One region of the Brumicola blandensis genome, then DNA from elsewhere that is predicted to be linked to it. Evidence: predicted binding sites of a transcription regulator. Region 1 holds the regulator's gene; each other region holds the start of a gene.
What was found. The regulator sigma-54, encoded in region 1, starts transcription at its own class of promoters, with help from an activator protein. The targets are predictions, from matches to a motif close to GTTGGCACGNNNNTNGNNT.

Region 1 (10,925 bases):
AGATCCGCAATTTCTTCGTTTGTCATTCTATTCTCTGTTTACTCTATTAACTGTTCAGCGTTGCTTAACTTCGCCAACTCTATCAGCTTCGCAGGGGAGTTTTGAATGGTAACATCAACGCCGTGTTGTTTTAAATCTCGTTTCAAATTAATTAGCCAAGCGAGTCCAGCACTGTCGCCTCTGACCACGTCAGCAAGGTCAACTCGCAGCTTGCTCGCTTTTTGTAGACGCGCTTTATCTTTAGATGATGCCATCAACCAATAATCTTTGCTGAGCGTTAATTGATCAATATCGCCGCTGATGATTAAGCTAAGGTTTTGTGTTTCTTCACATGTCTGTAGATTTGCTTGCATTTGATGTTTTACTTTTCTTCAAGAACGATCGGTTGCTCAATACTTTCACGCATCAACTCAATCACTCGATCGATACCGTCCTGTCTCAACACCGACTCAAACTCGCTGCGCTTACTGGACAATAAACTGATGCCTTCAGCAACCATATCATAAGCTTGCCATTCGTTTGACTTTCTATCTTTGCGCACCTTGAAAGCCACTTTGATGTCAGGTCTCTCATCGTCTTTAATAACCGCACGAACAGTTACATCAGAACGCCCGTCAAAATCGATAGCTGGCGCAAATTCAACGAATTGATCATCATAGTAACCCAATGCTACTGCATAGCTGGTAATTAAGTATTCACGAAAAACTGATACAAACTCAAGAAGCTTTTCTCTCGGTACCTTTTGAGCGTATTTGCCCAAAACCTTGAAGGCTGAAAAACGGTAGTCGATATAAGGTAGCAACTCTTCTTCCATCACTTTACGCAAGAGTTCAGGGTCTTGCTTAATCGCATCCTTCTCTTTTTTCATGCGTTCAAAAGTTAAACCAGCCACTTCTTGGATCATTAAGTAGGGGTCGTCTTGCTTTGCCGCATGGGCACTAGATGCTGTCAATATGACCATCATCGCAGTCAACATTGTTAATAAGTACTTAAAACGACTATATGTTTTCACTTTCACACTCTTCCCCTTCTGCACACTGCGAGATTAATTATTCTGAATCTTTACCAAATAAGAATTGACCAATCAGGTCTTCCAATACCAAGGCTGATTTGGTATCTACGATAAACTGCGTTTCACCCTCTTTATCACCGAGGTAAATCGGATCTTCACCTGGGAAAATAAAGCCTGGTGTTAGACCCACATACTGCTCACCAAGTAAACCAGCGGTTAAAATGGATACCGAACTCGTTTCTGGAAAGGTCTGTGCATATTCGTCAGATATTTCCATTACGACAACAGGAATGAGCTCTTGTTCATCTAAATAGATACGAGAGACTCTGCCCACCACAACGCCACCGACTTTTACCGATGAGCGCGGTTTCAAACCACCAATGTTGTCAAACTTTGCATTGACGACATATGCTTCACCGCCTCCGCTCATTCCCTTATTGGCTACTTGTAATGCTAAAAGTAATGTTGCGGCTATCGCCAAGGCAACGAAAATACCTACCATTAATTCTGTTTTCTTGCTTGTCATCTCAATTCCTAATTAATTCCAAACATCAGTGCTGTTAGCACAAAATCTAATCCCAACACTGCGAGTGATGAAAACACCACAGTTTCGGTTGTTGCTTTGCTTATTCCTTCAGAAGTAGGAATTGCGTCATAGCCTTTGTAAAGAGCTATCCACACCACGACCAAAGCAAACACAATACTTTTTATTACGCCATTTATAACGTCTTTGTCCCATTCGACCGTGGCTTGCATTATTGACCAGTAGCTACCTGAATCAACGCCTAACCAATCTACCCCAACCAAATGACCGCCAAGAATACCAACGGCGCTGAATATTAGCGCGAGCAAGGGCATTGAAATAACACCCGCCCAAAAACGAGGACTGATTATACGGCGGAGCGGGTCAACAGCCATCATTTCCAAACTACTGAGCTGCTCGGTTGCTTTCATCAAGCCTATTTCAGCAGTCAGTGCCGAGCCTGCTCGCCCAGCAAATAGCAAGGCCGTCACAACCGGACCTAACTCTCTTAACAATGACAGAGCGACCATGGGGCCGAGACTGCCTTCGGCGCCATAATTGACCAAAATAGTGTAGCCCTGCAACGCCATTACCATGCCGATAAACAAACCAGATACAATAATAATTAACAAGCTTTGCACGCCAACGACGTATATTTGCTGAATAATCAAAGGAATGTTTTTCAATCGAGGTAAGGCAAACAAGCCACCCCAAAGCATCAACGAGGCATTTCCTATCGCACTCAAGCGGGATAAGGTTCCTGCCCCTAAATTGATTAGCCAATTCATTCCTTGCCTCCTAGGAAAGATGTTTCCATTGACTCAGAAGGGAAATGAAATGGGACAGGCCCATCGGCATTACCTTGTAAAAACTGCTGCACCAGCTCTGATTTAGATTCACGGATTTCGGAAGGCGTACCAGCACCAATTATCCGTTTATCAGCAAGAATATAGGCGTAATCTGCGATAGAAAGCACCTCATTGACGTCGTGAGTAACCACAATGCTAGTCAACCCCAAGGCAGAATTTAATTCTTTAATCAGCTTCACCAATACGCCCATTGAAATAGGATCTTGGCCTGCGAAAGGTTCGTCGTACATGATGAGTTCTGGATCGAGTGCGATAGCTCTTGCCAACGCCGCTCTTCTAGCCATACCGCCAGATAGCTCGCTAGGCATCAAATGTGCAGCGCCTCGCAAGCCAACGGCTTCTAATTTTAATAATACGATTGTCTCGATGATTGCCTCGGAGAGCTTGGTGTGTTCTCGGAGAGGAAATGCAACGTTGTCAAACACCGATATATTTGTAAACAGAGCACCGCTTTGAAATAGCATGCTCATTTTTCTGCGCACGTCATATAATCGTTTGCGGCTCATCTGATGAATATTTTCATCTTGAAACAACACTTCACCGCTTTCCGGGGTCAATTGGCCTCCGATCAACTTCAAAAGAGTCGTTTTACCAATACCACTAGGTCCCATGACCGCGGTAATTGCACCCTTTTGCACCTGCATCGAGATGCTATCGTAGATAACACGTTCGCCGCGCTCAAAATGCATTTTGTTAATATCAACTAAAATGTCTGACATTCTGTGTTCTTTATTCCTATTTTGTCTTGCATCTTAGCTGCATCCTTACATCGCTCTTACCGAGCTTTACGTTGTACAGAACACACAGCATGCATATAAAAATTGTATTAATTTTGCTGTTAACTACACTTTAACTGAGCAACCCACTTAAGGATTCGCTGATACCCTAGTAAAGACGAGTAATAGCGCTAAAAAGTTCATAAAATGAAGATTAACAAAGTTTAATGACTCTAAGCTGAACAAGACCATCAATTTCGACATTTTCTTCACATAAAAGGCTTTTATTTTCAAATTTCCCTAAGGAATCTTGAAAAACCTGCGATGTAGCCCTAAATTATAGCGTAATAAGGACAGCTATGTGGTTATAATTTTCGGTTTTTCAAGGCGATTAATAGTATTTATTCGTAACAAAATTTATAAATTGTAATGAAAACTTACAAAAAGTAGCCAAAGCCCATTTTGTTTTAGACATTTTAGTGTCAAATGGCCCTACTTTTTGCGACAATAGAAAAACTACTTAGAAGAGACTACTTACTCAGTGTTAATACAAATTGTTATATTTTTAATAGGCTTAGCAGTACTAAGTTGGAGTGCTGACAAGTTTGTTTACGGTGCCTCAGCATTAGCCAAGAACTTCGGCGTGTCGCCAATGATGATTGGTTTGACGATTGTCGCGATGGGCTCTAGCGCACCAGAAATTGTTGTTTCAGCCACTGCCTCGATTAATGGTAATCCCAACACTGCGGTAGGGAACGCCTTAGGCTCTAATATTACAAACATTGCTTTGGTTTTGGGCATTACAGCGCTTATTAAGCCTCTGCTTGTATCTTCTACCACGCTCAAGCGTGAACTCCCCGTCTTATTGCTAGTCACATTATTTGCTGTGTACTTTCTATCCGACAGTTATTTAAGCCCTGTTGAAGGCATTATCTTAATCACCATGTTTGTCATTGTATTAGGCGGAATGGCTTGGCTATCGTTTAAAGTCGATAAGAACGATCCTCTGATTGCTGAAACAGAAGACGAGATTCCAAATAACGTTCCGACAGTCAATGCGGTAACGTGGGTGATTGTTGGCTTAGTCATGTTGCCCCTTAGTGCGCACTTTTTAGTAGAAAGTGCCGTGTTTATTGCGCGCCATTTTGGTGTGAGTGATTTGGTTATTGGTCTCACCATCATTGCTTTAGGAACGAGCTTACCAGAACTTGCTGCAAGTATTGCCGGTGTGAGAAAGGGTGAAGATGATTTAGCCTTAGGCAACATCATCGGCTCGAACATATTTAATATTTTGGCTGTTCTCGCAATGCCAGGCTTGATAGCACCTGGGCTATTGGATGCCGACGCTTCAAGTCGAGACTCCTACGTTATGCTTGGCCTAACGATATTGTTATTTGTATTTTGCTTTAATCTGCGTGGTACACGACAGATCAATCGCTATGAAGGCGGTATTTTTGTGCTAGCGTTTTTAGCGTATCAATACTGGCTTTTCGCATAAAGTAACAGTTTAAACAGAATCTTGTGTTGTTCATGCCAGATTCAGGCATCGGTATTTATAGTCCTAAATAGGACAAAAGAAACGAGAAGATAATGAGCTTTTTGCAAACCGCAAATAAAGTATTCGAAAATGAAATTGCCGCTTTGACGCGCTTGCAAGGCCGACTCGACGAAAAATTTAATCAAGCTTGTGAGCTTATGTTGCATTGCGACGGAAAAGTCGTCGTCTGTGGTATGGGCAAATCGGGCCATATCGGTAACAAGATAGCAGCAACACTAGCTAGCACCGGGACTCCTTCATTCTTCATGCATCCAGGTGAAGCCAACCATGGCGATTTGGGTATGCTGGCCTCTGGCGATGTATTTATCGGTATTTCTAACTCTGGCGAAACGCAAGAACTCACCAGTCTACTTCCCGTCATCAAACGCAAAGGCATCCCGACGATTGCCATTACGAATAATGATGCCAGCTCACTTGCAAAGCATGCTGACGTCGCTCTCAACATACAAGTCACCAAAGAGGCTTGTTCTCTTGGTTTAGCACCAACCACAAGCACTACCTCAACCTTAGTACTTGGCGATGCACTGGCAGTTGCCTTACTCGAAGCTAAAGGGTTTACCGCTGACGACTTTGCCCTCTCTCATCCTGGAGGCTCTTTAGGCAAACGTTTGTTGCTAACAGTTGACGATATAATGGCACGAGATGACGAATTGCCTATCGTCTTAGAAACTGCCTCGGTCACCGAAGCGCTATTCGAGATATCTAACAAAGGCTTGGGGATGACTGGCGTTGTAGATGCTCAACAACAATTATTGGGTGTATTCACTGATGGTGACTTACGCAGAGCCTTAGATAAACATATCGACATTCATCACTCAATAGTTACTGAAGTAATGACCAAAGGCAGTATTACGATTGAACAGCATAAGTTAGCGGTGGATGCATTAAACGTTATGCAGCAACATAAAATCAATGCCTTGTTCGTTGTTGATGCTGACAGACACCCCGTGGGCGCGATTAAAATGCACACCTTGTTAAAAGCCGGAGTGGTGTAATGGCTAAAGTAAATACATTGTACGGACAGATAGACCAAAGCCTCATGAACAAATTTGCCAACATCAGGCTACTCGTATGTGACGTGGATGGTGTTTTCTCTGATGGTACGATTTTGTTGGGCAATCAAGGTGAAGAGCTAAAAGCATTTAACACCAAAGACGGATATGGCATCAAAGCACTCTCTAAAGTGGGTGTCGATGTAGCCGTAATTACTGGGCGGCAGTCGCAAATTGTTGCGAACCGTATGCAAGCCTTGAATGTGAAACACATTATGCAGAATCGGGAAGATAAGCAAGTCGCGATTAAGGAGTTGATTCGTGATTATGGATATACGAATTCTCAAATTGCGAGTGTCGGCGATGACATGCCCGACACAGGTATGTTTTTAGAAAGTGAAATTGGCATCGCAGTTGCTGATGCCCATCCAATGGTGAAGCAAAAGGCAACTTTTTGTACCAGCTTAGACGGTGGGCGTGGTGCTGTTCGTGAAATTTGTGATTTAATATTACAAGCAAAAGGAAAGCTGGAAGAAATCCATGGGGCTAGTGTATGAATCGACTAGCGCTCAGTATCATCCTTATTTTCAGTGCCGCACTTGCGCTGTACGTACCCATTTGGATGGAAGAAGAAGAACAAGTTGAGGTGAGCGATAAAGACGCGGCACTCGTGCCTAACTATCAGGCCCTAAATTTACGCAGTAAAATATTTGATAAAGATGGTCAGCTCACTCATCAAGTCAGTGCCGCAAAAATGGAACACTATGACCTACTTGAATATGTAAACTTTGAGCAGCCTGAATACACTATCTACTTAGCCGAGACCGGCGAGAGTTGGCAACTTGTCGCAAGTGAAGGAACGTTTTATGACAACAATCGACTAGAGCTTGCCTCGGATGTTGTGATCAGTAGTCAACAAACTAACGACTACATACAAACCATTTCTACTGACTACATTTCTTTTAGTTTAGACACTCAAGAATTGTCTTCAGATCAACCAGTCGCTATATCTGGTTCGAATTTTACGATTAATAGTATTGGGTTTAGCGCAAATCTAGAAACCCAACAATACGAGTTAAAAAAACATGTTGAAACTGAATACTTACCTACTCGCTAGTTGCTTAACGCTAGGTTTAGCGTTTTCGAGCACAGCGCAGGAAATCATTCAAAAGAGTGATTTTGAGCAACCCATTAGACTTGAGTCTGAAAATACCTTTGCCGATAGTAAAGAGAAAGTGCTGTTTTACGAGGGTAACGTCAAGATTACTCAAGGTAGCTTAAAAATTAGCGCCGATAAAATGGAAGTGATAGGCACCAATGGGGCTGGGCGTGAAATTTTTATTGCCACCGGCAAACCTGCTTCTTATATCCAACAATTGGCCGACGGCAGCATGGTCGAAGCCCGTGCGAATGAAATCAAATACATTAAAGCTGACCGCACCATTTCTTTGAAAGGCAATGCACAACTTCTGCAGAATGCCTTTACGATTGAAGGTGATTCAATTATTTTTGATATGCAAAAAGAACAGGTGCTGGCCAACACAAATGAGAAAAGTAACACGCCTACCGTGACAATTTTCAGTCCAGATACGATTCAGAAAACCAAAGACACCTTGAAAAATAAAGCAGAAGACGCAGATAAGAAGCAAGAGGACGATCAATAGTGAGTAAACTCGTTGCCAATCATCTCGCCAAGTCATACAAAGCTAGGCAAGTCGTTAGAGACGTCAGTATTGAGGTATCCACAGGCCAAATCGTTGGCTTGTTAGGCCCCAATGGCGCCGGTAAAACCACTACTTTTTACATGATCGTTGGGCTCGTACCTATCGATAAAGGTGAAATTTTCATTGATCAGCTAGATTTATCAATTCAGCCCATGCATGAGAGAGCAAGACACGGTATCGGTTATTTACCGCAAGAAGCTTCGATTTTCCGGAAACTAACGGTATATGAAAATCTAATGGCTATTTTGCAAACGAGAAAAGAACTCACAAAAGACCAGCGCGAGCAACAAGCCGATGATTTAATGGATGAATTTAATGTGAATCATATTCGAAACAATCTTGGGATGAGTTTGTCAGGCGGGGAGCGGCGTAGAGTCGAGATCGCGCGAGCTTTAGCAGCAAATCCTAAATTTATTTTGCTCGATGAACCCTTCGCCGGTGTTGACCCAATTTCTGTTAATGATATAAAGAAGATAATACAACAATTAAAAGAACGTGATATTGGTGTATTAATAACTGACCACAATGTTCGAGAAACCCTCGATGTTTGTGAACAAGCGTATATAGTAAGTCATGGCGAACTAATCGCCTCAGGCAGTGCTGAGGAAGTTCTCAGTAACCAAAAAGTGCGAGATGTTTATCTCGGTGAACAATTTGTCTTATAGGTATTCCGTATCATGTTTAGAATTCGGCACGTCTCGCCGTTAACATTAGGTCAAGGGCATCAATGAAGCCTTCATTGCAGTTAAAATTCAGTCAACAACTTACGATGACGCCTCAGTTGCAGCAGGCGATCAAGCTATTACAGTTATCTACGCTAGACCTGCAACAAGAAATCCAAGAAGCGCTTGACTCAAATCCCTTATTGGAAATTGATGAAAGTGAACACAATAATGACAAGCAGTCAGAAGAGAATAGTGCAAACGATAGAGAGCAAGCTGATTCTAGCGACCTCAATTCGGCAAATTCTGACAACATCGATAGTCATGACGCCTTAGAAAACAATCAACTCACTGATGATTTACCGATCGACAGTTCATGGGAAGAATACCTCAGTTCGTCTTCTGCACCAGCAACGATGACAGGTGGCTCAAGCCCCGACGACGACTACGTCTTTCAAGGTGAGACCTCAGAAAATATCCAAGACCACTTAATCTGGCAGATGGAATTAACGCCCTTCTCTGATATTGACCGTTCTATCGCTATCGCAATTATCGACAGTATCGACGAATCAGGCTATTTAACCGTCAGTTGCGAAGACATTTTGGATAGCTTACAAAACGAAGAGATTGAGCTTGATGAAGTGGAATGTGTTTTAAAACGCATTCAAATGTTTGACCCTATTGGCTCTGGGTCCCGCTCACCTCAAGAATGCTTGCTGGTGCAACTCAATCAGTTTGCTCCCGACACACCTTGGGTCGCTGAAACTAAACATTTGCTAAGCGAACACAGTGATTTACTAAGTAGTAAAGACTACCGCACTTTAATGCGTAAAACGAAGTTGAAAGAAGACCAACTGCGTGAAGTGATGCGTCTGCTACAAACACTCAATCCCCGTCCTGGGAGTGAGATAGCAACCAAAGAGCCGGAATATGTCATTCCAGATGTCACTGTGCTCAAGAAAAACGGTCGCTGGGTTGTTGAATTAAATAATGATTCACTGCCGCCATTAGTGGTTAATCAAGAGTATGCGGCCTTAAGTAAAAGTACAAAAAATTCGAACGATTCCCAATTTATTAAGTCTCATTTACAAGAGGCGAAATGGTTTATCAAAAGTTTAGAAAGCCGCAACGAAACACTCCTAAAGGTGTCTCATTGTATTGTGCAGCAACAAATGGGCTTTTTTGAACACGGCCCAGAAATGATGAAACCGATGGTACTAAATGACGTAGCTGAAATGGTGGATATGCACGAATCGACTATATCTCGAGTTACCACACAAAAGTATATGCACACGCCACGTGGCATTTATGAGTTAAAGTACTTTTTCTCTAGCCATGTTTCTACTGAGTCTGGAGGAGAGTGTTCATCTACTGCGATAAGAGCATTAATTAAGAAGTTAGTGGCTGCAGAGTTACCTAGCAAGCCATTAAGTGATAGCAAGATTGCGCAATTGTTAGCTGATCAAGGTATTCAAGTTGCACGGCGGACAATTGCGAAATATCGAGAGTCTCTCTCGATTCCCCCGTCGAACCAAAGAAAAAGTCTTTTATAAGACGACATTAGAGGACGTAACATTATGCAAATTAATCTAACAGGTCACCACGTAGATATTACAGATTCACTCAGAGCATATGTCGATACTAAGTTTGAGAAGTTAGAACGACACTTCGACCATATCAGCAACGTACACGTGGTGTTAAACGTCGAAAAGCTGAGCCAAAAAGCAGAAGCTACTGTGCATTTAAAGGGTGACGTTGTTCACGCAAATGCCGAGCATAATGACATGTATGCAGCCATTGATGGCCTTATCGATAAACTAGACAGACAGGTTATTAAACACAAGGAAAAACTAAAGCGACACTAGTTGCTTAAGAGTTAATATGATCATATCTGATATCATTTCTTTAGACCGCACTGAATGTGCGGTCGATTGTCACAGTAAAAAAAGAATTTTCGAAGTCATCAGCGAGATTGCGGCCAGAGAAAACCCATCATTAGCACTTGGCGATATACTCGCGAGTATAGTGAGCCGAGAAAAAATGGGCAGCACAGGTATTGGAAATGGCATTGCCATTCCTCATGGCCGTATCGACGGCATAGACGATATCGTAGCTGTTGTCGTCACGAGTGAAGAACCTATCGACTTTGACGCTATAGACGACAGACCCGTTGATATTTTCTTTGCACTATTAGTACCATCAGAGCAAACAGAAGAGCATCTTCAGACACTTTCTTCTATTGCACAAAAACTCAGTGATAAAGAAATCGTGAAAACGATTAGAAAAGCCACAAGTAAAGACCAAATAATCGCAGCGCTAGCATAACCAAAACCTAGAATAAGGGGCTCATCATTGAATCTAATCATCATTAGCGGACGCTCCGGTTCAGGCAAATCAATAGCATTGCGCGCCCTAGAAGACTTGGGCTACTACTGCGTAGACAATATTCCGGTCAGCTTACTCCCCACGCTAACGCATACCTTGGCCGATGAGAATGAAAAAGTAGCCGTTAGCATCGACGTACGAAACATTCCCAAAATGGCTAACGAAGTGTCTGAAATTGTCGACTTCTTACCAGATATTTGGGAAGTGACTATTTTATATCTGGATGCAAGTGACGATGTACTTATCAAACGCTATAGTGAGACGCGCCGCTTACATCCCTTGTTCAAACTGAACAAATCATTGTCGGAATCGATTGAGGCTGAGCGTGAAATCCTCGTGCCAGTATCAGAAAAAGCAGACTTGCATATCAATACCGATAATTTATCGCTACATGAGCTCTCTGAACTCATTAGAGAGCGCGTATTAGGGAAGAAGAGCACTAACCTCGTTATCGTCTTTGAGTCCTTTGGTTTTAAATACGGTA
Region 2 (10,925 bases), on a different contig from region 1:
TTATGTTGAAAAAAGTCGGGTTTTTACTATTAGCCATTGTGCTAATCATTGGTGGTTCGGTCACGTGGTTTATTAGTCTGCTTGGAGATGAGTTGACCTACGATTATTCTCAGCATAGGCCAGAACAGATCCCTTACATTACGAATGCCATACATGAAAGTCGAGGTAGAATCTTGGCTGTTGTAACTAGCACCGAATTTATTGGTGAAACAACTAGAAAAACCGGTTATGAGTTAACGGAGTTGTCGCGTGCTTATTACGTTTTTAGGGTAAATGGCTTTGCTGTAGATGTAGCCAGTATTAGAGGGGGAAAGCCCCCAATGGTTTTAGATGCAGATGATATGGGAACGTTTGACTACGCCTTTCTCAATGATAAAGAGGCCATATCGAAAGTTGAAAACTCAATGCCAATCGATGAAGTTGACCCGCAAAAATATGATGCGATTTACTTCGTTGGCGGCAAGGGGACTATGTTTGATTTTCCGAATAATAGACATGTTCAGGCACTCGTAAACTATTTTTGGAAACAACAAAAAGTGATCGCAGCCGTGTGTCATGGGCCAGCTGCTTTTGTCAATGTTCAATCAGAGAACGGCGATTTCTTCGTGGCGAATAAAGCGCTCTCTTCATTTACAAATGACGAAGAACTATTTTTGATACCAAAAGCAAAAGAAATATTCCCATTTTTGCTCCAAAGTAAACTCGAAGAGCGAGGCGCCGATTTTATCGCAGGTGAAAATTATTTAAATAAAGTAGTAGTCGACGGCAATTTGATCACCGGGCAGAACCCTTGGTCAGTGTGGGAACTCGCCGAATCGACAATTAGAGCGCTTGGCTATTCACCCGTGCAACGGATGTTTACAGCTGAAGAAAACAGTATCCAAGCCCTTGGAATCTATTCGGCTTCCGGTTATGACGAAGCACACTCATTTGTTGTATCAATTAATCAAAATGCAGAACAAGAAGTCAGTCGTTTATCGCTTGCGACGCATGCAGTGGTAGCTCTCATTAATTCAGAATTTAAACGTGCAGCTCGTATCTTAATGCTTTTAAACGCGATCGAATAAACCCACCTGACTTTAATCACCAAAACTTTGTAGGTACTTAATATGACAAGATTAATCAGAACGATGTGTTTTTTACTGTTCACAACTATGAGCTTAAGTGCATGCTCAATTGCGAATAGCCTGCGCATGATGAATGCTAATAATGGTATTGAGCCCATCTGGAATCAGGATACTACTGGTATGCCATATACTGCGTTGCAGGCATTTTACATCGGAGAAAAACCCTATATAAAAGTCAAGGCCAACGGCCAGCAGGAGCTATTGTTCTTAATCGATACAGGCGCTTCCTTTACGATGCTTTTTGATACGAAAGACAGTGCGAAGCTGACATTTGAACGCGGTTTTTCTCTTGAAGTGGCGGGATGGGGAGAGGGGAAAAATACACCCGCTTATCAAACCGAGTTAAGGTCGCTTAGCTTTGGTGATATTGAGTTTAAAGACGTGAAGGTAGCCTATATTCCAATTTCGACAAGCCAGTATTATATGACACCGGATGAGGCGATTTTTGATGGCGTATTAGGGCACGATTTGCTGCAACATTTTGTATGGACCTTCGATAAACGGGAGGGCTTGATTAGTGCTTCCGAATTAGCATTTTCAGCCAATGAAAATGACGTCGTTTTACCTTTTGATGTCAGCCTATCAAAACTCAGTATACCGGTAAGCGTGACGTTTAACGACAAAGATACAATCAACAGAGAAGTACTCATTGACACTGGTAGTCGGCACTATATGAAATTAAACTCGGCATTCCCCAAAAACAACGATATAGAGCTACCAAAAGCGTCGATTCAAGCCGCAGACTTTGGTCTCAGTGGAAAAGCTGAGCACATAAGAGTGACATTGCCTAAGCTCGAGTTAGGTTCGCTTGTATTACACAACGTAAAAGCAAACATTATTGACAGTAACGATGAAGACGATTGGTGGATTATTGGTAGCGCGTTAATGAACCAATTTGTCACCATTTTTGACTACCCCAATAAACAGTTTGTCATACGTCAGTATCCCCATATGGAATTTATCACAAAGTTTAATTTAGCAGGGATTGATTTACGCAAACTCATCGACGGTAACTTTTTGGTACGCTATGTTTATCCTGGTTTACCTGGTGAACTAGCCGGCCTTAAAGCGGGGCAGCGAATCATGTCTATCAACGGTATTCAAAGCAATGAGCTTAGTGAACAGGATTGGCTAGAAATGAACGCGATACCTAGCAACTTTGTATTTTGCTTTGAGGATACAAGTTGCCAAAACCTCAGTAGTAAGCACATTTCAGGTTACTCTGATAATGAAGTTAACTAGCTTGTTTATTCACCTTTCATTTACCTAATGGCATCTATTATTGTGTTAGTTAATTAACACTAGGAAATGTAATGAAACGTATCGCGATCTTTGGAGCGAGCGGCTATCTAGGGACTTACCTCGTAGATGTTGCTCGCAAATTTGGCTTCGAGCCAATCTCGTTTGTGAGAGTAAACAGTACTATCAGTACCCAGCTCGAGAATAATAGCGAAATAAGGCTCGTCGATGTAACGAGCCCAAGCACGCTTATTGGTCAGTTGGATGATTGTGACTATGTCATTTCTACCGTCGGCATTACTCGTCAAAAAGACGGTTTAAGTTATGATGATATTGATTATCAAGCTAACATGAATATTTTGTGTGAAGCTCAATCAGCTGGCATTTCAAAGTTTATGTACACTTCGGTTTTTAAAGGTGCAGAACACCAAGAAGTGGGTCTGTGTGAAGCTAAAGAGCGATTTGTGAAGCAGCTACAAGTTTCAGGAATTGATTATTGTGTTGTGCGCCCAACAGGCTTTTTTTCTGACATGCTAGCGTTTTTGCAAATGGCACAGAAAGGTAGCGTGCATCTATTCGATCAAGGAAAGCAGAGAATTAACCCCATTCATGGACAAGACTTGGCGGAAGCCATGATTCATTTGTTTCGTATTGGACTTCCTTCCTTTATGCAAAACGAGGTACTCATCGGTGGGCCGAAAATATTTACCTATCGCCAGATTGCAGAACAGGCTTTCAGTGTTATCGGGCAACCAACCAAAGTAAGGTACTATCCTGATTGGTTACGCAGGTGCGCTATTTTTATGGGAAAGAAGTGTTTGTCTGAGTCAAGCTTCGGACCCTACGAATTCTTTTTGACGTTCGCAGCAGTAGAGATGGTAGCCCCCAAATATGGGTCCCACCAATTAGAAGCTTTCTTCGCTGAGTCAAAAAGGGGTCAGAGTTAATTTCTATACCTTGTTATTCGTATTTCAGTTCGTATTTCTGAAACTTGCGATACAGGGTTCGAGTGCTCACACCTAAGCAGGCTGCGAGCTCGTCTATTGGTAGCTTTTCTGTTTCGCAAATCCGACGAAGGTACACTTCTTCAGCTTCTTCTAAGGAGACCAATTGTTTTAAATGACTGTCTTGATGATTTGAAAAATGCACTTGCTCTGGCAGGTCGTCAATGGTGATCACATCTTCATTGGCTAATAGCGCAGCCTGTTCAACGATGCTTTTTAGCTCTCGAATATTACCTGGGAAGCTATATTCAGAGAGCCGATCCAACGCTTTTTTATCGAAACGTTTGTGGCGTAACTCCGAATGACTAAGAAAGTGTAAGGCGAGGGAAGGGATGTCTTCAGCCCGTTCATATAGCGATGGTAAAGTGATGGGAAAGCCAGCGATGCGATAATAAAGATCCTTTCTAAATTCACCTTTTTCGACTAGCTCGAGCAAATTTTTATGGCTGGCACATATTAGGCGGAAATCCGCTTTTCGTTGCTTTATTCCGCCGACCGTTCTGTAACATTGAGTTTCTAATAAACGTAGTAATTTAACTTGCATACTGAGCGGAACATCGGCTATTTCATCGAAAAATACCGTACCACCATTGGCAATTTCAATCAGGCCTTTTTTGGCATAACTGGCACCAGTGAATGCCCCTTTTTCATGACCGAACAATTCTGATTCGAATAAGTTTTCGTTTAAACCAGTACATTCGATTACTACGAATGGCTTTTCGGCCCGACGACTCGACTCATGTAAGGCTTTTGCTACTAGTTCTTTACCTGTCCCTGTTTCACCATGCAGCAGCACGGCAATTTCTGAACTGGCAGCACGATTAATTTTGGTGAGCATCGTTTTAAATGGCGCAGATGCACCAATCATTTTGTTGGCGTGCGACTCCGCGGTCGCAAATTCAATTTTATCTAAAATTTCTAAAAAACCAGTGGTGATCCCGTCAGCGTCTTTGACCGGCCGCATAATGATATCGCAATAGGTTTTCCCTTGCTCCGTATTGTGAATATGGATCACGCTGCTGGCACGTTCTGTTTTCACACACTGCCGAATTGGGCATTCTTCGCCATGCTTGTCGCAGGGTGAACTATGACCGTGAGAAACTTCAAAACAACGGCTACTGCCAACTCTAACTTCGGTCTCGTAGGTATCTCTGTATGCTTCATTAACCGCTAAAATAGTGTAGTCGGTATTGATAAAGATAGCGGGTTTATCAATAGAGTTGATCATAGCTTGAACGATCGAAACATTCATTTGGGTGATTCCAGAAGTGTGCCAACAATGTCTTATTCTGTGTCAATATTGACACCAATATCAAGGTGAATTCGCTAAAAATAAAAGTAATATACGAAATATACAACTAAAACAGTGTGTTAGCTTTTTAATTGGATTGGCATGCGTTTTGTTACTACATTCATACTACATTGTAATGGTGGGGATTGTGTGGCTGTCACACATCTGCCGTTTTTACGGATGATAAATAAGAGGCGAAAATGAATAAGACCAAACACATTTTTTGCGTGGCGTTACTTTTTTCGGTATCCCAAGCGATATCGGCGAACTCTCCACAACAAACGTTTCCGGAAACTCTCTCCAAGCAAGGTTCACCAGTGGAAGCCTTGGAATTTCATGCAGAGGATATGCAATATAAACAACTCGAAGCGCAAGCGAAGCAGCGCATCAAACTTTTTTCAACCAAGTTGAAGTCAGCATTAGTTGGCGCAATTCAAGAGGATGGCTTCAAGCACGCCGTGTCTGTTTGCAAAGACCAGGCGCCTGCGATTGCGCAAGAGCTGTCAAATGATGGTTGGACGATATCTCGAACAAGCATGAAGGTAAGAAATGCGGAAAACGCGGCGAATGATTGGGAGCAAACGATGCTCGAAAAGTTTGAACAGCGCTATAAAGCAGGGGAGCTAGCGTCTAATTTGCACACAAGTACCCTGGAAAATGAATCCTACAAATACATGCAAGCAATTCCGACTGGCGAGCTCTGTTTGGCGTGTCACGGCAAAAGTGTCGACCCTTCACTTTTGCAGCATATTCAAACTAACTATCCCTCAGACAAAGCAACAGGATTCACGCTCAAAGATATTCGAGGAGCGTTCGTTGTAACAAGCCCTGTTTTGAAGAATCTAGATTAAATCCTTTCATCGAATTATCTTATAAAATCCAGTGTCATTAATGGCGCTGGATTTTGTCATATGTGGCATTGGACTTTTGGTGGAGTTCAATTAATTGCGACGCCTTAATTTATTTTTCATTAAAAACAACGGTTTATGGTGATCTGTGAGTTTGGCATGTCTTCTGCAAACACACTAACAGCAATATAAATTAATTTACTTTTCTGTGTATTTTAGGAGAAACAGCATGAACGAGACTCTCGTTGAATTATCTCGTTGGCAATTCGCCATGACTGCCATGTTTCATTTTATATTTGTTCCTTTGACGCTCGGCATGACTTTTATGTTAGCTATCATGGAATCGGTATACGTGATGACGGGCAAAGAAGTCTACAAACAAATGACCAAATTTTGGGGCAAACTCTTTGGTATTAACTTCGCTATTGGTGTTGCTACCGGTTTGACCATGGAGTTCCAGTTTGGCATGAATTGGTCATACTACTCTCACTATGTTGGTGACATATTTGGCGCTCCACTGGCTATTGAAGGCTTAATGGCGTTCTTCTTAGAGTCTACTTTCGTTGGCTTATTTTTCTTTGGGTGGGACAGAATGTCTAAAGAGAAACACTTAATGGCTACCTGGTTAGTCGCTTTAGGCTCAAACTTCTCTGCATTGTGGATTTTGATTGCGAATGGTTGGATGCAATATCCAGTTGGTTCAGAGTTTAACTTTGAATCAATGAGAATGGAAATGACAAGTTTTACTGAAGTGATGTTCAACCCGGTTGCACAGGTGAAGTTTGTTCATACCGTTTCTGCAGGTTATGTAACTGCCGCTATTTTTGTTCTCGCAATATCTTCCTATTACTTATTAAAAGGCCGTGATATTGCCTTTGCTCGTCGCTCTTTCGCCATAGCTGCTAGCTTTGGTCTGCTGTCAGTTTTATCAGTGATCGTTTTAGGTGACGAAAGTGGCTATGAATTAGGTGATGTTCAACAAGTAAAATTAGCCGCGGTAGAGGCAGAGTATGAAACTCATCCCGCGCCAGCACCTTTCACCTTGATCGGCTTACCCAATGATGAAACTCAAGAAGTGGATTATGCCGTTCAAGTACCTTATGCAATGGGGATTATCGCCACGCGTTCACTGGATGAAGAAGTCACCGGTCTGAAAGACCATAAGATAGCTCATAGAGAACGCATTTTATCTGGTATCAAGGCTTACGAATTACTTGATAAAGTGAGAACAGGCGAAGCAACGGAAGCCGAGCGAGCTGTGTTTGAGCAGCACAAAGATGACATGGGTTATGCCATGCTGCTAGAGCCTTTCACAGATAATATTTCTGAGCCAAGCGAAGAGGCATTAGCTAAGGCTGTTGAGTACAGTATTCCTGCGGTCGCACCATTATTTTGGAGCTTTAGAATAATGGTAGCTTCGGGTTTTGCCATGTTGGTGTTGTTTGCATTGGCTTTCTATTACTCCACAAAACATCAAATTACGAAACCTCGTTGGTTGTTAAAAGCAGCATTATTGAGCTTACCATTACCATGGATCGCTTCTGAAGCCGGTTGGTTTGTAGCCGAGTATGGCCGTCAGCCATGGTCGATTGCGGAAATTTTACCGGTACATACCTCTGTTTCTAATCTCAGTGTATCGGATGTTGTGATTACGATGGTTGCTTATTCCAGTTTTTACGCAGTCATGTTCGTCGCCGCTTTTTATCTGATGCAAAAATATGCCAGAAAAGGGCCGTCTGCGACCTTTGCTGAGCAGGAAGAGCAAGCGCTTGAAGAAGCATCCAACCTCCTAACTGAAACTCAAACTCAAGGGGCACACTCATGATCGATTATGAATTTCTTCGTGTTATCTGGTGGGTACTTGTCGGTGTCCTTTTAATTGGTTTCGCAGTAAGCGATGGCTTCGATTTAGGCGTAGGAGCATTGCTTACACTCGTCGGTAAGACTGATGCGGATCGACGTGTCATGATCAATACAATTGGGCCGCATTGGGATGGCAATCAAGTTTGGTTTATTACTGCAGGTGGCGCCATATTTGCGGCATGGCCAATGATTTATGCCACAGCTTTCTCAGGCTTCTATTTAGCATTGGCTTTAACCTTGATTGCCTTGTGGATGCGTCCATTGGGCTTCGATTATAGAGGGAAAATCGCGAATAAAAAATGGCGTGCTGGATGGGATTGGGCACTTTTTGCCGGCGGTATTATTCCATCGCTCATTTTTGGTGTTGCTTTTGGGAACTTGTTCTTGGGTGTGCCATTCAGTCTTGATGACACCTTAAAATCAAGCTATGACGGTGGCTTCTTCGGTCTGTTAATGCCATTCGCTTTATTATCAGGTTTAGTCTCTGTCGCTATGTTGCTCAATCATGGTTCTAGTTGGTTGCAACTTAAAACTGACGGGGAACTTCGTCGTCGCGCTAGAGCGGTATCGGTAGTGTTGTCAGTTGCCACAGCTGTACTATTTGCTTTGGCAGGTTTATATCTGGCGTTCGGTGTTGATGGTTATGTGATTACGTCAGTAGTGGATACCCAAGCGACAAGTAATCCCCTTACTAAAACTGTAGAGGTGGTACCAGGAGCTTGGATGAATAACTACGCAACGTATCCATGGATGATTGTTGCACCATTGCTAGGTATTGGTAGCGCGATTGCTTGTGCATTTGCATCATACCGAGGGAGATGCGGACTTGCGTTTGTATCAAGTGCATTGACTATTACTGGCATCATTCTTACGGCAGGTTTTTCAATGTTCCCGTTTTTAATGCCAAGTAGCATTATGCCCGACGCCAGTCTCACTATGTGGGATGCCACTTCATCGTTACTCACGTTGCAGACTATGTTCATTGTCGCCTGTATTTTTGTTCCAATTGTGTTGGCCTATACCGCCTATGGTTTCTGGGTAATGCGTGGACGAATTAAACAAGCTGACCTTAATAAATCTCACGCCATTTACTAACGAGGAGTTTCAATATGTGGTATTTCACTTGGATTTTAGGCGTACTGCTCGCCTGTTCATTCGGCATTATTAATGCGATGTGGTTAGAAGCTAACGAAGATATGGACAGGAAAATGGAATCTGATATTCAACCTGACTCTACTTCGAACACAGAAGCTCAGAAAAACTCAGAGCTTGAGTCTTCGGACAAGTAAGTTATGAAGCAGACAACAGTAAATCAAGATAGCGCTCAACGATGGTTGCGGGAAACGACTAGTCAAGTTCGAGCGCGTCAAATGGTGCTGTTGTCTGTCCGTTTAGTGCAGCTTGTTGCTCAAATCAGTGCATTTTGGTTCTTGGCTTTCATCATGCATTTGATTGTGGTTGAGCAACAAGCGGCTCTTTTTAATGATCTTTTACCTTTGGTTGCATCATTATGCGTTTGGGGTTTATGCGTTTACTTAGCTGATTTCCTCGGTACAAACGTAAAGCAATCTATTGAGAGAGAACTAGAACACTCGATTCATCACATACTTAATTCACAGCAGATCGCAATCACCCGTCGTTTTTCTGCGACTTTTTGGCAACAGTTATTACTTGTTAATTTATCGGACTTAGGGGATTACTTTGTGCAGTACAGTGTGCAAAAGTACTTATCTGTTTGTACGCCAATTGTCGTGCTCTTAGTTATTTTCCCAATTAATTACCTGGTTGCTTTGTGCTTGCTACTAACCTTGCCCATCGTACCCTTATTCATGATTCTGGTTGGCTTTGGTGCCGCCAATTTACATCGAAAGCACTTTGTAGCGTTGGAACGTTTGGGCGACTTGTTCTCTGATCGCTTAAAGGCACTTCCTATGATTACAGCAAACGGGCAACATCAACAACAGGCGGAACGCTTGAGCACGGCTAGTAATATCGTTAATCGACGAACGATGAATGTTGTATCTATCGCGTTTCTGTCCTCGAGTGTGCTCGATTTCTTCGCCACGGTATCTATTGCACTTATCGCAGTATTCATTGGTTTCACGATGCTCGGCGAATTAAGTATAGGCCCGAAAATCAACTTGCATACGGGCTTATTTATGTTGCTAGTTGCACCGCTATTATTTTCTGAATTGCGCGCATTGGGAAAGTTTTATCATCAAAAGGCAAAAGCGGATGCGGGTGCTGAACGATTTTCACAGGTGCTCGCTGAAAGCGCTAAAGAAAATGTAGGTGTGAAGACTAAATCTGACCTCGTTGAAGGCAGTTTTAAAGGTGTTGCATGGCTCAATTATCAAATCCATACACCCGCATTGCACGCTAGCAAATTAGTATTGCAGCCAAATGATTGGATACTATTAAGCGGAGTATCAGGTAGCGGAAAAACAGCCTTATTGGAAGCGTTCTTAGGTTGTCGGCAAGCCACTCATACCATGAAAGCTGAGATAGCGTTATTATCACAACACGCCTGTATTCTGGATGCTAGCTTAGCGTTCAATCTTCATTTAGGGAGCGCTGCTTACTCAAGCTCTACATTAGAACGAATGCTTGCAGAGGTTGGACTTGCTGACTGGCTGTTATCTTTACCTGACGGTTTGCATACTCAACTGGGTGATCTCCCCGCAATGTCAGGTGGTGAAGCACAAAGGTTGGCACTGGCTCGCATTTTACTATTGCAAAAAGAGATTGTGCTGCTAGATGAACCAACGGCTCATTTGAGTGACGAGCAACGGAGAGATATCGCCAACCTTATCCGAGAAAAGCTTGCTGATAAAACGGTCATTTGGGCTTCCCATCATTCTTTACCCGAAAAGTGGTTTACACAGAGTTGGACAATCATAGATAGTGAAATACAGGTGCTATCATGAAGCTCTTCACCACGCTTGTCCTAGCAGTTTTGCATGCCGCTGCTGCTTTTCTAATACTGATGGTTGCTTCTTGGTTTATAGCGGCTTGCAGCGTCGCAGGGATCGGGTTTAACTACATGCTCCCAGCAGTTGTTATTCGGGCTCTGGCAATTCTTAGGATAGCCTCTGGCTATTTCTCAATGCTTGTTGGGCACTCACAATTACTCGACTCTCTCGCTCGCTTAAGAAGTACTTTGTTTGCTTCCCTAGATAACCACGTGAACGTTTCACGGAAAGACTCACTGCAAGCACTCGACCATCAGAGTGAAACTGTTGCTGCAATTTGGGTTGCTTGGGTAGGGCAAAATGCGGGTATGTTTACTTCTTTATTGTTACTTATTATTGGATGCTGGTGGTTGAGTCCTGAGTTGACCTCAGTGCTGACCGTATTTAGCCTTTTTTACTTGTGTCTTTATTTGGTTTTGTTGCTAACAATGCTGCGCAAAGCTAAAGACCTAGTGAAAGCGAAAAGTGATGCTCAGTTTGCGCTAGTACAACATATAGAATCGGCGCCTATCTGGCATTTGTTAAGTGACTATCAAGCCTATTCGCCTTCATTACGTACCCTTCGTTTACAAACGGCACGA
Region 3 (10,925 bases), on a different contig from region 1:
TTTCTCGTTTTTCACTACCTGCTTTTCACGGTCGATAATGTTCTGATTCACCGTTTTAATAAAGTAACCTAGCTTGTCAGCTTCAGCCCAAATAACCTTTTCTAAGGCGTCTTTTGGTACGGCTTGGAAGTACTGCGTCATATCGTTAGTCGTAAAGCCGTTTGTGCCTTCACCACCGATACGCGTGTTCATTTCATCAAGACCACCATAACCCAAGTTTTCTGAGTCCATAAATAAGAGGTGTTCGAATAAGTGAGCGAAGCCGGTTTTACCGACTTTTTCCCTACCAGAGCCTACGTGAACAGCAAGGTTGATCGCCACTAATGGATCAGAACGGTCGATATGGAGTACAACTTCTAAACCATTGTCCAAGGTCATTTTTTCAAAATCTAAAGAGGGAAGAGCGGCTGATTCAGCCTGCTCAGGTGCTTTTTCTGCAAGCGGTTCGTTGGTGTTTTTACTGCATGAAACAACCGCGAAGAGAGAAATCCCGACAAGAAAAGGAAGTGTGAGTGATTTGCGCAAAGGGTACATTCTAAGGTCCTTTTAATTTAATTATGCAAACGGTAATGTAAAACGGGCGCGATGTCGACAATCGCGCCTCTTAAAAGTGTCACTGAATGTGTAAGCGTTTGTAAAAAAAGTTGGGGTCGGCCTAACCGCCGACGCTGATGTACTTACTAGCAGCCCATTTCGCTTGTCATTCCACCAAGACGACCTTCTACCGAGTATTCAATGTAACTAGGGAGAGAGGGCATTAAGTTCAAGCCTGTGCGGTTCTCAATCTCATTGATAGTCACTTCTTTCGCGCAGAAATTATCACGACGTCCGGAATCTTGTTCCATGATAAAACCAGATGCTTCAATCCAACCTGAACTACTAATCGTCATCACGACTTTAAAATAACCAGATGGAACGGTGTGGCGCTCATTGGCTCTCGGTAAGTTCGCAAAGAAATATTCATACAACGGGCCCGTCACAACGTAAACCGATTCTCCGGTTCTCACGTGGGCACGAACAGCGTTTTCAAGTTTCACCCAAGGCCCTTGGTTTAGATTGGACGCTTGTGGAGTGATATTCGACAAGTAGTTTGTTTGTGACCAGTAAGATGTATTACTAAAACTTGCCAGTGGTGCTTGGTGACCTCGGTCAGTTTTTATCACAGCGTTGGCATCTCGGTAATCCGTTGGTTCAAGCGTATAGCGATAGAACTAGAGTAAATAGTGTTTTCATAGTCATCCTGTTGAGTACGTTTATTGTTTTATTGTTGTACTAGCAGCACAGACGACGGCTTTTAGAAGCCAGTACCTGTACTATGGTGAAGGTGCTTTGTAACAATTTTATGACCAGTGTATTTGGGCTCTGTAAATTTTACCGATTTGTTTGTTTCTATGCCTATGTGAAGTTATAAAAAATCAATTAATTCAGGTGTTTATGGTTTGGCCCTGTATTTGCAATCTAGGTAGTAATAACAACAAATATTGCCAGAAACATCAGGTAAAACTGAGTTTCTGATGGGTATCATAAGAGGAAGTACACAATGGAATTTGAAGTCATCAACCAATTTTGGGATCTGATCCACGAAAAAGTAGAGTCTTGGTTAGAAATGGGGATCAAGCACTTACCCAATATGGTAGTCGCCATCATCATAGTCATGGTCTTTGCTTTGATAGCGCGCATTGCATCACGCATCGTATCGAAGGTATTACACCGTGTGTTTGAATCCAAACAAATCGCGGATCTAATTACCGCCATTTTTAAAGTCATCGTGTTTATTGCCGGTTTGTTTATTGCACTCGAGTTCTTAGGCTTAACAGGCACGGTTACCTCATTACTTGCGGGTGCCGGTATCATCGGCCTCGCAATTGGTTTTGCGTTTCAGGATATGACAGAGAATTTGATTGCTGGCATAGCTATGGGTATTCGAAAGCCATTTCAAATCGATGACGTAGTAGAAGCAAATGGTGTGTTTGGCACGGTCAAAGCGATTAATTTGCGCAATACCATTGTTGAAACCTTCTACGGGCAATTAGAAATTGTTCCCAATAAAATTCTTTTTAGGAATATCGTGACCAATTTCTCGACTCAAGGGAAACGCCGTGTTGAAGTGCCGGTGGGTATATCTTATGCCGATGATGTCCTTGAGGCTGAAAAGGTGATTATTGAAGCAATTAATCAGCAAGACTTTGTTATCGAGCATGAAGAAACAGCTGTTTATGCTGAAAGTTTTGGAGATAGCAGCGTGAACCTACTTGTGTGGTTTTGGATTGACTATCCGGGCGAACCGGGCTTCATGCAAGCACGATCAGGTGCTGTGAATACAATTCATAAAGTATTGGCGAAAAATGATATTCTTATCCCATTCCCAATCCGTACCTTGGACTTCGGTGCGAAAGGCGGTGAAAAGCTAAACACCATGCTAACGAATCGCGAGGGCAGTGGCTCTGCCAACGCCTAGTTGGTGTAGTCCTGACGTTTAGATGTTTGAAAGGGTAGCAAGCTTCGGCTTGCTTTTCTTGATCTACACTATCAATCAGAAAGTAATATCAATAATGTTTAGCACAGCAATCGAATGCAGTTGATGAGTTAGGTGAAGTGATTGAAAATAGTCTACAATTACAAGCTAAAAATGAGTCCATCAGTCGTGCACGAGAAAGGAAGTTGCGGTAGATTAAGTGTCTACCTGAACGCTGATTGCTAAACAAACATAAGCATAACGACATAATAATTAATGGAATATAAGTGAAATCGATTCTACTGATAGATGACGACAAGGACTTTACGGAAGTCGCTACCCACATTATTGAATACCTAGGCCATATCGTTTCTGTGGCGCACTCGGTGGAAGACGCTAATGAGTGGATCGATAACAATGATTTCGACCATGTTTTTATCGACTTTATGCTGCCAGACGGAAGTGGTTTGCACATTTATGACCATCTGTCGAAAACGAAAACACGTACGCCTAAATGTACCTTTATTACCGGCAATCCAAAGATCAAACAAGCGATAGGCTCCATCGCAGGGCCAAGTGTCGACTATTTGATGAAGCCGATTGAACGTGAAGACATCGAAAACGCGCTACAAAAAAAGACGGTCAAAAAAGCAGGTTCTTCGAATAATAAGAAGCTCAAAGCTGACAGTGTAAGTAAGGCAACAGCCCTACCTAAAATGCATTTTGGCTGTCTAATTGGTGAGTCGAGCGCGATGCAAACCTTATACACCATGATTGAGCGAGTCGCTCGAAGCTCCGCAAACGTCATGGTGATGGGCGAAAGTGGCGTAGGTAAAGAGCTTGTTGCACAAGCCGTTCACAATGCAAGTGACTGTGATGGCGACCTAATTGCTACCAATTGCGGCGGGTTATCGAAAGAGCTTATTGGTAGTGAATTGTTTGGACACGAAAAAGGCGCTTTTACCGGCGCTATTGGTCAGAAGAAAGGTGTATTCGAACGCGCTGAAAAAGGGACTTTGTTTTTAGATGAAGTGACCGAAATGCCCATTGATATGCAGCCTAATTTGTTACGCGTACTCGAAACTAGACGGGTTAGCAGAGTCGGTGGTACACAAGAAATTCCGATTGATTGCCGCGTTGTCAGCGCGACTAATCGCTCCATTGACGATATTGCCAAAGAGAATGTGCTTCGGGAAGATATTTACTTCCGCTTAGCTGTATTCCCTATCGATATTCCACCGTTACGTAAGCGTAAAGAAGATATTCCCCTATTAGTGACAAGCTTTTTGCATGAGCTAAACGCCGAACATAACGAAAGCTATGAGATCAGCGATGCACAATTAAAGCGCCTGCTTGACCATGATTGGCCAGGCAATGTGCGTGAGCTTCGCCACACACTTCACCGTGCATTCATTATGGGCGAACCAGGTGGTAAAACAATTGAGCTTCCCAGCACGTTTGCCTCACCTTTCTCACAGATGAGTACTGATGAGGGAAACGATGGCGGGCAACTGCAAGCAGGTAAAACTATCGAAGAAGTAGAGAAAGCGCTCATTTACGCAACCTTGGACGAGGTTGGCGGTAACAAAACAAATGCGGCTGAGATGCTTGGTATTTCAACGAAAACCCTATACAACCGCTTGCATGCCTATGGTGACGACGCATGAGTAAATATCAAAAGCAACTGCATGATATCCGCAAACCATTGAATACTATCAGCATGCAAGCTGAACTCATTCGTATGTTAAGCGAAAAATTAGCGTCGCAAGGGGATGATATCGAACGCTTAGACGCGTCTGCTTTGAAGATTATTGCTAGTGCAAAAGACTGCAGCCAGCAGCTACAAGATTTATTTGAAGAGATTGAACATGACCAATCAAATCAACCTGACTGAGGGTAAAAGTACACGCTCTACTTGGGGATTCATTTTGTTCGTTTTCCTCTTACTCGTAGGGGTGAATAGCTACCTTAGCAGAACCACCATAAATGAACTGTCCGACTTGCAAACCGAAATCAGAAAGTCTTCAAGGATTGTGGGGCTGTTACAGCAATTGCATGTTCAAGTGTTAAGAGTAGAGTCTGGTCAGCGCGGGTTTCTGCTCAGTGAAGACCCAATGTACTTAAAGCAACACCAACAATCGATCAGTGAAATTGATCAATTGGTTGAGCGTTTTGCAGGCATTGAATCTTCTGATGAATCCCAACAATTGCTGATGCGAGAGTTGCTTCACACGGTTGAAATTAAATTATCTGAAATACAAAAGGTGATAAGTCAGGTTAAGGAGACAGAGTTGACTCAAGCCTTAAAAGTATATGAATCAGAAAAAGGTCAGCAACTGTATAGCCAAGTGCATCAGATGATCCAGCAGCTTAAAGAGAATGAGCAATCAATCTCGGATGCTCAAATTGCCGAGCTTGAAAAAGTCACCCAAGAGTCAGAGAGAAACCTAATTATTTCTTTTTCGACAACCATGATCCTAGTATGCGGCTTGTTTTTTCTGGTGCGTATCAACTTGAGAACGCAGCAAGAGAGACAAGAAGAAATTGAGCTACAAAATGAGAAGCTTCAAAATGCGGTAGAGGAGAGAACTAACGAATTATCACTCTACTCGGAGGAACTCACGCGGAGTAACCGAGAGCTGGAAGACTTTGCTTTTGTCGCCTCCCACGATTTACAAGAACCGCTCAGAAAAATCATGGCCTTTGGCGACCGTCTTGAGTCCCAGGCAGATGCACTGAATGACAAGCAACTCGACTATTTACAACGAATGCGCGGTGCAGCAGCAAGAATGAGCAAGCTTATCAGCGACCTGCTTGAATTCTCAAGAGTCAACACGAAAGGCAGAGAGTTTCAAGAGGTCGACTTAAACATTGTGGTCGCCGAAACCTTGGATGATCTAAATGTGCTAATCGAGGAATCGGGTGTTTCCTTAACTATTGCTGAGCTGCCAACGGTGACTGCTGACGCGCCTCAAATGCAACAACTGTTTTTCAATTTGATTGCGAATGCAGTTAAGTTTTCTGAGCAAAATGAATCACCTAGTGTAGAGGTGCGCGTAAATTCAGTGCCGCAACCTGAACAGCTAGAGCTGGAAGGACTTTCTAACTGGTATTGTTTTGAAATAATCGATAACGGTATTGGTTTTGACCAAGAACATGCGGAAAAAATATTCGCGCCATTCCAGCGCTTGCATTCACGATCGGAATATAAAGGAACAGGGATAGGATTAGCTATTTGCAGACGCATTGTTGAGCGGCATAATGGCATCATTACAGCAAGCGGTGAAAGTGGCAAGGGAGCTACTTTTTCAGTCACCTTACCCGCAAGCAATTATTTAAATAGTATTAAACAAAGCTAAGGAAGCGTGGTATGTCGATGAGTACAAAAATAGATGAACCCACCGTTATTCTCATGGCTGATGACGATGAAGACGATCGTTTGTTAGCAAAAGACGCAATGGAAGCTGCAGGCTCAAAATACAGTTGTTTTACCGTCGCTGACGGCCAAGAGCTATTGGATTACCTGCGTTGTGAGGGGGCGTTTACTGGCAAAGCGCCAGCCGAGCTTCCTAGCGTGATTCTGTTGGACTTAAATATGCCGGTGATGGATGGCAGAGAAACACTCAAGCAACTTAAGGCTGATAAGTTTCTCGCGAGCATCCCAGTCGTTATTCTTTCTACCAGCGCTGAAGTTGAAGATATTAATGATGGCTATGGCTTAGGCGCCTCTTCCTACATGATTAAACCGACGGAATTCTCCAGCATGGTCACTATGATGAAGCAGTTTAATGACTATTGGTTTGATTGTGCCTCAGTACCGATGATGGTTAGACACTAGTCTCAACCGACAATGAATAGCATCAAGCCTGTTTTAATAATTGATGATGATGAAGATGACTGTTTGCTCATTGAAGATCGCCTGCGCGATATTTTTGGTGATGATTGCTCATTTGTTGTTTGCTACGAAAAATCAGAGGCGATTCAATATTTAAAAGAGCGTACATTTTATTTATGCATTCTTGACTATCGCCTAGCGGGCTATGAAGGAATTGAGGTCTTAGAGGCGGTTTCTAAAGCAGAGTTAGCCACCCCAATTATTATGCTGACTGGGCAAGATGACAGTGTGGTAGCTGAAAACGCGATCAAGCAAGGGGCGCAAGATTTCGTAATGAAGTCTGCAATTGATGATGATGTTTTCGAAAAGTCAGTGCAATATGCAGTAACACGGAAAGCCCTCGAATTCGCTCGAACCTTGGGTAAAAAAACAGAAGCAGAAAATGTGGCCAAGGATAAATTTATCGCCCATTTGAGCCATGAGCTTCGTACACCGTTAACCTCCATCTTAGGCTATACATCCTTGCTTTTGGATAACGCAAAGGCAAGCGATTTTCATCAAGAACTCGGCATTATCTCTAATAACGGTAAGCATTTGCTTAACCTATTGAACGATGTACTGGATCTCTCGAAGATCGCGGCCAACAAGTTTGAGCTGAAAGAGGAGAGGGTTAACCTAGAGCAAACCTTAATTGAGTTGAATTCATTGGTTTCGATGAATGCGATAGAGAAAGGGCTGAATTTGCGTTTTGTCTGCGAAACGACTTTGCCAAAAGACCTAATAATAGATGATGTTCGTTTTCGTCAGGTACTCCTCAATTTGCTCAGCAATGCGATCAAGTTTACAGACACAGGTGAAGTCATAGCGACTTTTGCTTATCGAGAAGGCCCCGAGGCCGCACTCAAAATTGCTGTTAAAGACACCGGCATAGGCATGTCACCAGAACAGGTGAAAACAATCTTTTCTCCTTTTACCCAATTGGAAGATGTTGCAAATCGAAAGGCCGGTGGGGCTGGCTTAGGTTTGTCTATTTCGTCAGAGATAGTCAAGCACATGGGCGGCCACTTTCAGGTGGTGTCTGCATTAGACAAAGGCTCTGAATTCACCCTAACATTGCCCTGCAAAGGGCTAGAGCGTGACCAAAAGCTCGTTCAATTCAATTTGGAACAAGACGCTAGTATAGTCAAAAAACAACCTGCACCCGCATTGCACGGCAAAGTGTTAGTGGTCGATGACGTACTTGAGATACGCCAATTAGCGGGCTATTTTATTAAAGAGACCGGTGTAGAAGTAGAATATGCGAGCAATGGCCAAGAAGCGATTGAGAAGGTTTCACAGGCAGCCTCGCAAGGCTCTCCGTTTCAGATTGTTTTCATGGACTTACACATGCCAATCATGACTGGCAGCGAAGCCAGTGACAAGCTGAAAGCAGATTATCAAGAACTGAACATTGTTGCGATGACTGCCGCGATTAACAAGGGTATGGAGCACGAGTTACTCGCTGCTGGCTTTGACAAGCTAATCGCTAAACCATTGAATAAAAAATTATTATGGCGCTTGTTGAGTGAACTGCTAATGCGGGCGGAAAAACCTCAATCATCGGAGTCAACGCTGACAGTGGTGCATATCGTCGAAGACGATGCGGATAATGCCATGATTATGCAAATGATGCTTGAGCAACTCTCGTGTAATGTGCTCATTAGCAACAATGCGCAAAGTGCCATCGATACAGCACGCTCAAATAGCAATATTCAGCATCATATTCTCGATTTGGGGCTACCAGATTTGGCTGGCGAAGCGTTTTTGGCTGCTTTCTTTGCTCAACCAGTGTCAGGTGCTGTGAGCATTCTCAGTGGCAATCAGCCAGACCCCTCTTTAAGTCAGTCCTTTCCCATCACAAAGCAACTTGTTAAGCCAATCAACAAAGATGAATTAGCGTCACTCCTTAGCTAAGCGTTCGCTAGCGTTGTACCTCATATATATTGGGTAAAAACTACCTAAACTCTGTAAGTCTTACACCATGATGTTTATTTTTACGCTAATCATTTAGATAAAAGCTATATAAACCAATGCTTTAAATCTTGGTATGAACTTGGCATTAGCACAAGTGAAGTAAGATACTTTTACGATACACAAGGAGAAAAATATGAAACACATATTATTACCAGCTGCATTAGTAACTGCTTTATTTTCAACAAGCGCAATTGCCGCGAATAAGTGGGAAAAAGAATCAATGGATGCTTGGATTGATGGGAAAGCGGAAGCGACCATTTTATTCAACGGCAATTTAGATTCATTCGACATTAACACTGACGTTCAAGACGGCATTGTGACGCTAAGCGGTAGTGTCGATAATAAAATTGAGCGTGAGTTAGCCGAGGAGCTAATTTTAGGTATCGATGGCGTGAGTGATGTGGAAAACCGCTTAACGGTGATCAACAAAGATATGAAAGATGACAGCGAAATCGCCAATAATTTTAAAGACGCAAAAATTAGCACTGTCATCACGAGCCGATTGTTATTCGAATCGGAAGTCAGTGGCACAGCGATCGACGTTGATGTAGATGATAGAGTCGTTACATTGAACGGTGAATTAAGTTCTGAAGCAGAGCGCGATTTAGCCATCACGATTGCTGAAAATACGGCGGACGTGAAGTCGGTGAAAGACAATATCAAAATTGATGCCGAATAAATCGAATCAAAAGTGAATACTTACTTTTAATTAAATGTATAAAGGGCCTGTCTTTGAGGAGAAGGCCCTTTTTTATTCTTTTAAAAATCCAAGGGAGGCCAAGATGGCAGAACTTATTAACCAACGTTTCGACGAGCGAATTGCAGCAATTTATGACGAAGAAACGAACGCCCACCGAGCGAAAAAGAAGCTAAGAGAGGAGTTAAATTTGAATCCTCAAGTGCTACACGTAATAGGACCTAAAGAAAGAAAAACAGCCGAGAAACTCGAAGGAAGAAGCGCGCCGATTGGCAAGCAAATGCTGTCAGCTCACTTCTTGTATGCCATTGCTAGCTTTTTGCTGGGTATGTTGATTGCCTTACTGCTAGTTGAGTTTGGTCCTTCGTTATTTGCCAATAATCCCTTATTTACATTTATGGCATTTGTCAGCCCAGGTATTTTTATTGGTGTCTTCGTCGGTGGCCTCCGCAGCCTGAAGCCTGAAAGAGATAGAATTAACCAGGCAACAATAGAAGCGAAGGGGGTAAACAAATGGACCTTAGTGGTAGATACTGAAAAAGCACAGGCGTCAAAAGACGACATAATAGAGACAATTAAGCAAACGCTCTAAAACTAATGGCCGTGTTTACTGACTTATTACTATATCAATCAAGCGATTTAAGACCCTGCTTCTCTCATAGTCGCTATCAATTGAATTTGCTGCTGTATAAACCTGTTCCTGCAGCGCTTGTGATATCTCATTGTCATCGATAATTTGAAGCAGAAGGGTAGCAAGTTCGTAATCCGATTGAATTTCATTTTGTGCGAGCTTTACTAAATCGACCAAGTGGCGTTCGTGGGTTGATGATTTAGCAAGTGCTGTCATAGCCTCACGCATTTGATAATCACTTTGAATGCTATTCAAACTGTTTAGCATAGCATCGGTAGATTCACTCGCGACCGTCATATTGGCCACTTGCTTTACAAATACGTCACTGAGTAAGCTATCAGACTCGCTCGTACTGCTGAGACTAATTAATGCGGATATTTCGCTACTTTCAAGCTTTATTGTTTGTATGGTTTCCAACAAATAAGCACCTTTACTAGAGTCACTTTCAATGAGCGCTGACCTTCCCGTTGACTCGATATTCGTATTCGACCTTCCCCGAAACGTTCTCTATTTGGAGTCGGCGCTTTTGCCCTAATACTAAATCTCCAATAACTAAGCTAATAGATTCTGGGAGTACTTCAATATCGGTTTCATCATCATTAAAGCTTAGCGCATTGCGAGATGCTTTATTTGGTGCTTTCAACTCAAAGAAAAAATCATCATCGTAGATCATGTGTCTGTGCCCAATATGGATTGAGCAGGCCGATAGCATTGCTATGAAGATAACTAATAAAACGTTTCTGAAATGATGATGCATGATTCCCTATCCTGTTTATGCTTCCAGTGCTTGCTTAACCTTCTTGTTGTAAACATAACGATAAATACAAACGAGTGCTAACACTTATTTGTTTCAAGTTGTTTTATTCGGTTTTTGCTCTACCCCGTCATTACCTCGAAGGAGGGAATCCCGATTTTAGGTTACCGCCTTCGCGGCAATGACTAGTCCGTGATATTTCTTCCTCCCCACCTTCGTGGGGATGACGGTAAAAATGGCGTTACTAGAAATGGAGACTAAGGTAGATCCCCACTTTCGTGGGGATGACGAGCTTGTGGGGATGACGTTGACGTGGGGATGACGAGGTTGTTGGGATGGCTAGTCCGCGTTACCGTTTTGCAATTATCCAGACCGCATGCACGACGCCGGGTATATAACCTAAGATTGTCAGTAAGATGTTTAAAAAGAACTGACCCGTTAGGCCGACTTGCAAAAACACGCCAATAGGTGGCAGTAATACAGATAATAAAACACGTATAAAGTCCATGATATTTCCTCTTGTTAGTTTAGAAATTTTTG

Region 2: RM544_RS00660 (Tll0287-like domain-containing protein) is a predicted target of sigma-54. The motif match lies at 4,758-4,776, and genes of this name have one in related genera.
Region 3: RM544_RS05650 (BON domain-containing protein) is a predicted target of sigma-54. The motif match lies at 8,371-8,389, and genes of this name have one in related genera.

What each region holds. Positions count from the first base shown of each region.
Region 1 is NZ_JAVRIE010000007.1:232,931-243,855, forward strand. It holds gene RM544_RS16230 (BolA family protein) at 1-26, opposite strand, end outside; gene RM544_RS16235 (STAS domain-containing protein) at 39-353, opposite strand; gene RM544_RS16240 (ABC transporter substrate-binding protein) at 362-976, opposite strand; gene mlaD (outer membrane lipid asymmetry maintenance protein MlaD) at 1,050-1,538, opposite strand; gene mlaE (lipid asymmetry maintenance ABC transporter permease subunit MlaE) at 1,547-2,323, opposite strand; gene mlaF (phospholipid ABC transporter ATP-binding protein MlaF) at 2,320-3,123, opposite strand; gene RM544_RS16260 (calcium/sodium antiporter) at 3,662-4,618, shown strand; gene RM544_RS16265 (KpsF/GutQ family sugar-phosphate isomerase) at 4,711-5,673, shown strand; gene kdsC (3-deoxy-manno-octulosonate-8-phosphatase KdsC) at 5,673-6,227, shown strand; gene lptC (LPS export ABC transporter periplasmic protein LptC) at 6,224-6,787, shown strand; gene lptA (lipopolysaccharide transport periplasmic protein LptA) at 6,756-7,334, shown strand; gene lptB (LPS export ABC transporter ATP-binding protein) at 7,334-8,059, shown strand; gene RM544_RS16290 (RNA polymerase factor sigma-54) at 8,122-9,609, shown strand; gene hpf (ribosome hibernation promoting factor) at 9,634-9,921, shown strand; gene ptsN (PTS IIA-like nitrogen regulatory protein PtsN) at 9,938-10,381, shown strand; gene rapZ (RNase adapter RapZ) at 10,409-10,925, shown strand, end outside.
Region 2 is NZ_JAVRIE010000001.1:136,904-147,828, forward strand. It holds gene RM544_RS00640 (type 1 glutamine amidotransferase domain-containing protein) at 3-1,067, shown strand; gene RM544_RS00645 (aspartyl protease family protein) at 1,110-2,369, shown strand; gene RM544_RS00650 (SDR family oxidoreductase) at 2,441-3,313, shown strand; gene RM544_RS00655 (sigma-54 interaction domain-containing protein) at 3,327-4,622, opposite strand; gene RM544_RS00660 (Tll0287-like domain-containing protein) at 4,862-5,512, shown strand; gene RM544_RS00665 (cytochrome ubiquinol oxidase subunit I) at 5,739-7,334, shown strand; gene cydB (cytochrome d ubiquinol oxidase subunit II) at 7,331-8,467, shown strand; partial or broken gene cydX (cytochrome bd-I oxidase subunit CydX) at 8,482-8,586, shown strand; gene RM544_RS00680 (ABC transporter transmembrane domain-containing protein) at 8,665-10,299, shown strand; gene RM544_RS00685 (ATP-binding cassette domain-containing protein) at 10,296-10,925, shown strand, end outside.
Region 3 is NZ_JAVRIE010000002.1:89,402-100,326, forward strand. It holds gene RM544_RS05610 (M16 family metallopeptidase) at 1-534, opposite strand, end outside; partial or broken gene RM544_RS05615 (DNA/RNA non-specific endonuclease) at 681-1,205, opposite strand; gene RM544_RS05620 (mechanosensitive ion channel family protein) at 1,541-2,458, shown strand; gene RM544_RS05625 (sigma-54-dependent transcriptional regulator) at 2,743-4,122, shown strand; gene RM544_RS05630 (histidine kinase dimerization/phospho-acceptor domain-containing protein) at 4,119-4,349, shown strand; gene RM544_RS05635 (sensor histidine kinase) at 4,324-5,814, shown strand; gene RM544_RS05640 (response regulator) at 5,832-6,293, shown strand; gene RM544_RS05645 (response regulator) at 6,306-8,243, shown strand; gene RM544_RS05650 (BON domain-containing protein) at 8,437-8,982, shown strand; gene RM544_RS05655 (hypothetical protein) at 9,086-9,592, shown strand; gene RM544_RS05660 (hypothetical protein) at 9,608-10,051, opposite strand; gene RM544_RS05665 (hypothetical protein) at 10,077-10,388, opposite strand; gene RM544_RS05670 (YqaE/Pmp3 family membrane protein) at 10,735-10,893, opposite strand.